DNA from 3 places in the Salinivibrio sp. PR932 genome. Region 2 is predicted to be linked to each of the others. Evidence: riboswitches for the same ligand, from Rfam matches in the RefSeq annotation. Region 2 holds a riboswitch; each other region holds the start of a gene.
The links. A riboswitch is a leader RNA that binds a small molecule or an ion and turns the genes downstream of it on or off. The one in region 2 is predicted to bind thiamine pyrophosphate.
Positions count from the first base shown of each region.

Region 1: it holds a riboswitch for thiamine pyrophosphate, as region 2 does, so the genes downstream of both, thiB (thiamine ABC transporter substrate binding subunit) here and thiD (bifunctional hydroxymethylpyrimidine kinase/phosphomethylpyrimidine kinase) in region 2, are expected to answer to the same signal.
Region 3: it holds a riboswitch for thiamine pyrophosphate, as region 2 does, so the genes downstream of both, thiC (phosphomethylpyrimidine synthase ThiC) here and thiD (bifunctional hydroxymethylpyrimidine kinase/phosphomethylpyrimidine kinase) in region 2, are expected to answer to the same signal.

Region 1 covers NZ_MUFM01000012.1:20,496-22,759, reverse strand. The annotation lists gene thiP (thiamine/thiamine pyrophosphate ABC transporter permease) at 1-284, opposite strand, end outside; gene thiB (thiamine ABC transporter substrate binding subunit) at 290-1,276, opposite strand; TPP riboswitch at 1,329-1,430, opposite strand; gene BZG84_RS07875 (DUF547 domain-containing protein) at 1,469-2,260, opposite strand.
Region 2 covers NZ_MUFM01000037.1:10,600-12,863, forward strand. The annotation lists gene BZG84_RS14160 (putative bifunctional diguanylate cyclase/phosphodiesterase) at 1-938, shown strand, start outside; TPP riboswitch at 1,001-1,101, shown strand; gene thiD (bifunctional hydroxymethylpyrimidine kinase/phosphomethylpyrimidine kinase) at 1,163-2,020, shown strand; gene BZG84_RS14170 (potassium channel family protein) at 2,104-2,264, opposite strand, start outside.
Region 3 covers NZ_MUFM01000004.1:137,054-139,317, reverse strand. The annotation lists gene crcB (fluoride efflux transporter CrcB) at 431-811, shown strand; TPP riboswitch at 868-967, shown strand; gene thiC (phosphomethylpyrimidine synthase ThiC) at 1,061-2,264, shown strand, end outside.

The DNA of each region.
Region 1 (2,264 bases), on a different contig from region 2:
ACTAAGGTCATGGCAAACAGTTTCAACAACCAACGCTTACCCGCAAACTCGCGACGCGACAGGGCGTGGGCAACAGGAATCGCCAATCCCACACTGAGGATCACTGATAAAATGGCTTGCTTGAAGCTAAATACGGTGACGTGACGAAGGTAGGCATCTTGCCATAGTGCCTGAAGGTTAAGATCTTGGCTGTGAGAGAACAGCGCCCAAAGAGCGCTGCCAATTAAAAGCACGACGAGACTGGCCGCGAGACTGCCCGGCCAAGTGCGTGAAGGGTTGAGCATGACGATTATTCAACCAACGCCGTTTGCCAGTCACGCACCCATTGTTGACGGTTGCCCATCACTTCATCGGGTTGATAAATCAAGCTTTTTTCTGGCTTACTCAAGGTATAGAAGGCATCCGGTAACGTGATATCAGTAACAGGGTACATCCATTGCGTAAGGGGAATGATCGACTGCGCTTCATCGCTGAGCATAAACTGCAAAAACGCATCGGCCAGTTCTGGCTGGTCGGTGTAGGCTGATTTTGCGGCCACTTCAATCTGCATATAGTGGCCCTCTTCAAACGTCGCGGCGGCAAAGCGGTCATCATCATCGGCAACCAAATGGTAAGCCGGTGATGTGGTGTAAGAGAGCACCATGTCCGCTTCCTTGTTCAGGAACATGTTGTACGCTTCGGTCCAGCCTTTGGTCACGGTAATGGTGTTATCCGCGAGATCACGCCATGCTTGCTGGCTTTTATCGCCGTAGACTTTCTGGATCCAAAGCATTAAGCCTTGGCCAACGGTGGAGACACGGGGATCTTGGTAAATCACACTGATGTCATCACGATCTTCAATCAAGGCTTTCAAGCTCTTGGGCGGATCGAGCAGGCGCGTGGTGTCGTACACGAAGGCAAAGTAGCCGTAATCGTAGGGGATAAAGTAGGGATTATCCCAACCGCCGGGTACCTGTAGGCGCTCCGTATTCACCGCGTGCTCGGCGACAATGCCGCTCCGCTCCGCTTCTTTCATTAAATTGGTGTCTATACCCAACACGATATCGGCGCTGGTGTTACTGCCTTCAATCCGCATGCGGTTTAGCAAGGCTGCGCCGTCTTCAAGGGACACAAACTCGACCTTACAATTACAGCGTTTCTCGAAGGCGGCTTTAATTTTTGGCCCTGCGCCCCAATCGGCGATAAACGAGTCGTAGGTATAGACAGTCAGCGGGTCGGCGGCGCGGGCGCCAAGCGATAACAGAGACAAAGAAAGTACGGTTAAAACAGACGTAATGACTTTCACAGCACGCTCCTAAGTTGGGCGTGGGTGTTGAGGCTGGTTGATGACATCATCAAGTCTCAATCCCTACGCCAGTGTTAGCTGGATCAGGTTCGATGGGTTTAGCGCGGTGCGCAATCTCAGCCAAGAGGCTCCCCAATGAGTACGAAGCCATTGTACTGATTGGCTTAGGGTTAACCAAGCCTTTTAGTCAGCGGTTCGGTTAAGCGCCCAGTCGTAGTCATAGTCTAAGCGTGCATCCTCGGGAAGTTTGATATCGCGGTATTGATTGATATGGGTGATTACTCCTTGTTCACTGCCGCCAAAATCGGCCTCAAACCACTCATAGATAGAAGAAAGCTGCCACTGACCGCCTTGCTGACTCACGCCTTTATCACTGTTAATAAAGGTATAGGCGGCTTGTTCTAATTGTGCCTCTAAGGTGTCGGCTTGAAAGGCTTGTGGCTGTAGGTTCGGACAGCCAAGGCTGGCACAATTGACCGCATAATGGGTACGCGGATCTTGCCAGAGCGGGCGCAGAATACGGTGCTCAATATCATTCAAGGTAAGCGGCTCTCCTGCCACCGTGACCACCTCATCATCCCAAGGTCCAAAGCTAAACAGGCCACCGAGTTTGGTGATCGAACGGACTGGATACGCATCCAAAATTAGCTTTACGGTGACTGAATTGTAGAGATTAACCCAGTACGCGTATTGTTCGTCTTTGGTCAAGGTGCGCGGGTCGCGCGCGGTGAGCATGCTAATGTAATGATCGAGAGTCGCTTTATCGGCCTCGGTGACGGCTGCGTAGTTAAATAAGGTGTGCTGTCCTTGAGGCTGTAAATATTTATCGAGTAATACTTGCCAGCTGTGATGGGTAAACGTGGCTTGGCTGGCGGGGTTGTGCGCATCCCACATTGCCCAATAATCGGCTTTCGGGGCGGCCAAGGCTGGAAAAGCAACGAGTAACCAAAAAATGAGCGTGATCCGTGTTCGCATACCG
Region 2 (2,264 bases):
GAATAGCTCAAGCGGAAGGGGAGCATCACGATGTGGAGCAACTCTTTCGCCAAGCGATTCTAGCCATCCCGACCGATGACACCGAAGTGGGTCATTATCGCCAAGAGTTGGATGCGAAATCGCAACGTGAGCATATGATCCGTAATGGACTTAGCCCTGCCCTTGAACAAGGGGGTCTGTCTTTGGTCTTTCAGCCCAAATGGGATCTCAATACTGGTAGCATGGTAGGCGCTGAGGCGTTATTACGTTGGCGTCATCCGCAACTGGGAGCGATCAGCCCGGCCGAGTTTATTCCCATTGCCGAGCGAAGTGCCGATATGATCCAACTCGGCGATGCAGTTTTTTCTATGGCGTTGCGCGCGCTGGTCCGTTGGCGAGAGCAATACACCTTGCCCGAGGCGTTTCACTTAGCCATCAATGTCTCTTCCCAGCAACTTCGCCACGGTTTTGCCGACAGCATTCTTGCCCGCTGCCAAGCGCTGGAAGTACCCACCCAAATCATTCAGCTTGAGGTTACTGAATCGGCGTTAATTCGACACATGTCGGTGGCGCTCAAAGAGTTACAACAGCTCCGTGATGCGGGGATGCACATTGCGCTTGATGATTTTGGCACAGGCTACAGTTCATTGAGCTATTTGAAACAGCTTCCTGTGGATTGGGTGAAGCTTGATCGTAGCTTTATTCAAGATCTTGCATCTAACGCCGGTGACAAACACCTTGTTGGTAGCGTGATCGACCTAGCGCATGGGTTTGGCCACGGTGTGGTGGCCGAAGGCGTGGAAGAAGTTGGCCAGCAACAGATTTTGCAGCGTATTGGCTGCGATCAAGTGCAAGGCTTCTTGTATGCCAAACCGCTGGGAACAGAACAGTTTGAACAGCTTCTGCAAACCGGATGTGAGTGCCCAGCGACGGCTATCAGTGCGCCCGTGTCTGGATAGCCGTGGTCATCATCGGATTAGAGATGAGGCTTGCGCTTTATCCGTAGGATGCATATTCTGAACACAGTTAGTCGGGGAGCAAGTAATTGCTGAGACTGCGAAAGCAGGACCCGTAGAACCTGATCCAGTTAGCACTGGCGGAGGGAACTGACACGATCAGCGCACAAAGTGATGCATACTGCCGTACTTTGTCTCCTTCCGCCCCTGATGATTAAGGGGCCATTATGAACCTATCTCCACCTGTTATTCTTACCATTGCCGGCTCAGACAGCGGTGGTGGTGCGGGCATTCAAGCCGACATTAAAGCGATTTCAGCGACCGGCGGCTATGCGTGCTCGGTGATCACCGCGCTAACCGCGCAAAATACCTGCGGTGTCGAGGCCGTCTCGGCGGTTGAGCCCGATTTTGTGCGCGCCCAATTAGATGCAGTGTTATACGACATGCCGGTGCGTGCGGTGAAAATCGGTATGCTGGCCAATCAAGCGATTATTCGTGAAGTCGCTGCTGTGCTGGCACGGTCGCCACACTTACCGGTGATTTTAGATCCCGTAATGGTCGCGACCAGCGGCGACCCTTTGCTCGACGAGCAGGCCATGAGGGCGTTGATTGAAGAGCTTATTCCGCGAGCAACGGTGCTCACTCCCAACTTGCCGGAGGCCGCTCGCTTAACCGGTCGGCCTGTGCCTACCTCTATAGAGCAAATGCATGAGCTGGTGCCGGCACTTCGCCATCTAGGCTGTCCTTACGTGATGCTCAAAGGGGGCCATTTACATCACGCCCCTGAAAGCGTGGATGTGTGGATTAGCCAAGATACCTGTCAAACCTTGCGCGCACGCCGCATTGAAACTACCAACACCCATGGCACCGGATGTTCACTGTCTGCTGCAATCGCCTCTTATTACGCGCAGGGAATGACGCCCATTGAAGCCGGGCGAGCGGCTAAGCAGTATTTGACAGAGGCTTTAGCGCATAGTCAGCAGCTAACGGTCGGAAGAGGTGCTGGGCCGGTGCATCATTTTTACGCTTACCCTGATAATTTGTGTCTGTCGCCAGCAGAGCATGCTGTCGCGGAATTGCCCTGAGACGAGATGGAAACGATCCGCTGCAACCCAAGTGGGGCAGCGGCATCGGAAAGAAAACAGCAAAGATGCGTTGGACGCGTCCGTTAGGCGGCAGACCAATGTGGTAAACGCTCGGCGGCGATATAAAAGATGCGATCGCCCGGTGCCACTTCAGTGTGTAGGCGAGGGTTCAGGGTGATCCCATCGCCTTTGTCGAGACCAATTAAGGTTGCATCATGCTCATGCTTTAATTGATTAAACAAGG
Region 3 (2,264 bases), on a different contig from region 2:
GTGCTTTTTTGTATGTGAATCATCAAGCTTCTCGTAATCCGATAAGAGATAGATGAGAACATGCAAACGACAAAAAAGCGTGTTGGGGGCTGGGTCGCCAGCCCGGTCGAATCCCTCTACCCCTGCCAAACATCAAAGCACCGACATCGTCGGTGCTTTTTTTGTATGTGAATCATCAAGGTTCTCGTAATCCGATTAAGGGTAGATGTGAACATGCAATCTACACAAAAGCGTGTTGGGGGCTGGGTCGCCAGCCCGGTCGAATTCCTCTACCCCTGCCAAATATCAAAGCATCGGCATCGTCGGTGCTTTTTTTGTATGTGACTCATTATGCTTCTAGCACCCTTGATCCTTTTCCCTTTTTCTTCCTCCTGTTTCTTGTTCACATGTCGCGGTATGATGACTTTTTACCAATCGAAAGGAGCACCCTGTGGTAAGCATATTGTGGGTAGGACTTGGTGGCGCATTAGGGGCGTCTTCGCGTTTTTTAGTTTCAGAGTGGAGCGTCGCGGTGTTTGGTCGAGGATTTCCCTACGGCACCCTAATGGTTAATGTGCTGGGATCATTAGCGATGGGTGTCTTTTTAGCGGCGATGAGCCAAGAACTGATTGCCCCAGTGCCTTGGCGTCAACTGATTGCTATTGGCTTTTTGGGCGCGTTCACCACCTTCTCGACCTTTTCAGTGGATACCTTGCTTCTTTTTCAACATGGTGAGACGGTGAAAGCCTTGTTAAACGTGGGTCTCAACCTTGCGTTATGCTTAGGAGCGGCCGCGATGGGGGCTTGGCTGCTAGGACGCATTACTGGGTAGGTAAAAACATGCTAGTACGTCGCTTGTTGTTGCGGCGGTGATTTCTTATACTGGCGTTGAACTTGTCGGAGTGCCAATTGGCTGAGACCACGTTAAGTGGGATCCGTTGAACCTGATCTGGTTAGTACCAGCGAAGGGAACAAGAGATGCATCAGATCACAGACCGTACGCGTCTGCCAGTTTGCTCACATCTCAATTCAGCGTTTTCCGGCAAGCATTAATTCCCATAATGAACACCGGAGTAATGCTATGTCGACCCGTAAACAGGCCCGTCTTGAGGCCAAATCCTTTATCGATTCTCTCTCTGCGCAAACCTACCCCAACTCGGAAAAAGTCTATGTCGAGGGATCGCGACCCGATATTCGCGTAGGGATGCGAGAAATCCATTTGTCTCCGACCTTTGTGGGTGGCAGTAAAGACAATCCGCAGTACGAGGCCAATGAGTCCATTCGGGTTTATGACACATCAGGGCCTTATACTGACCCACAGAGTGCTATCGATATTTACCAAGGCTTAGCGCCAGTGCGCAAAGCATGGATTGATGAGCGTGCCGATACAGAGTTCCTTGATGCAGTGAGCTCAGACTATGCGCAGACTCGCCTTAGTGATGAAACCTTGGATGATCTTCGCTTTAGTGCCTTACCGTCTATCCGTCGGGCAAAACCTAACCAATGTGTGACCCAACTTCACTACGCACGCCAAGGCATTATCACCCCAGAGATGGAATTTATCGCTATCCGGGAAAATATGGGACGTCAGCAGTATCGTGAAGAGCAGCTAAACCGCCAGCACCCAGGAGAAAGCTTTGGCGCGCATTTACCCTCAAACATCACTCCCGAATTTGTGCGCCAAGAAGTTGCTGAAGGGCGTGCGATTATTCCGGCCAACATTAACCACCCAGAAGCGGAGCCGATGATCATTGGGCGTAACTTTCTGGTGAAAGTGAATGCTAATATTGGTAACTCGGCGGTGAGCTCCTCCATTGAAGAAGAAACTGAAAAACTGGTGTGGGCGACCCGTTGGGGCGCGGATACGGTGATGGATTTATCGACCGGACGCAATATCCACGAAACCCGCGAGTGGATTTTACGTAATAGCCCAGTCCCGATTGGCACTGTGCCTATGTATCAGGCGCTTGAGAAAGTGAATGGCATTGCCGAAGACCTGACTTGGGAAGTGATGCGCGATACCTTGATAGAGCAAGCCGAGCAAGGGGTCGACTACTTTACCATTCACGCTGGGGTGCGTTTGCACTATGTGCCCATGACTGCCAATCGCGTGACTGGGATTGTCTCGCGTGGCGGGTCGATTATCGCCAAATGGTGCTTGGCGCATCATCAAGAAAGCTTCCTCTATACCCATTTTCGTGAAATCTGCGAGATTTGTGCCGCGTATGATGTATCGCTGTCGTTAGGCGATGGATTGCGCCCAGGCTCAGTAGCTGACGCGAACG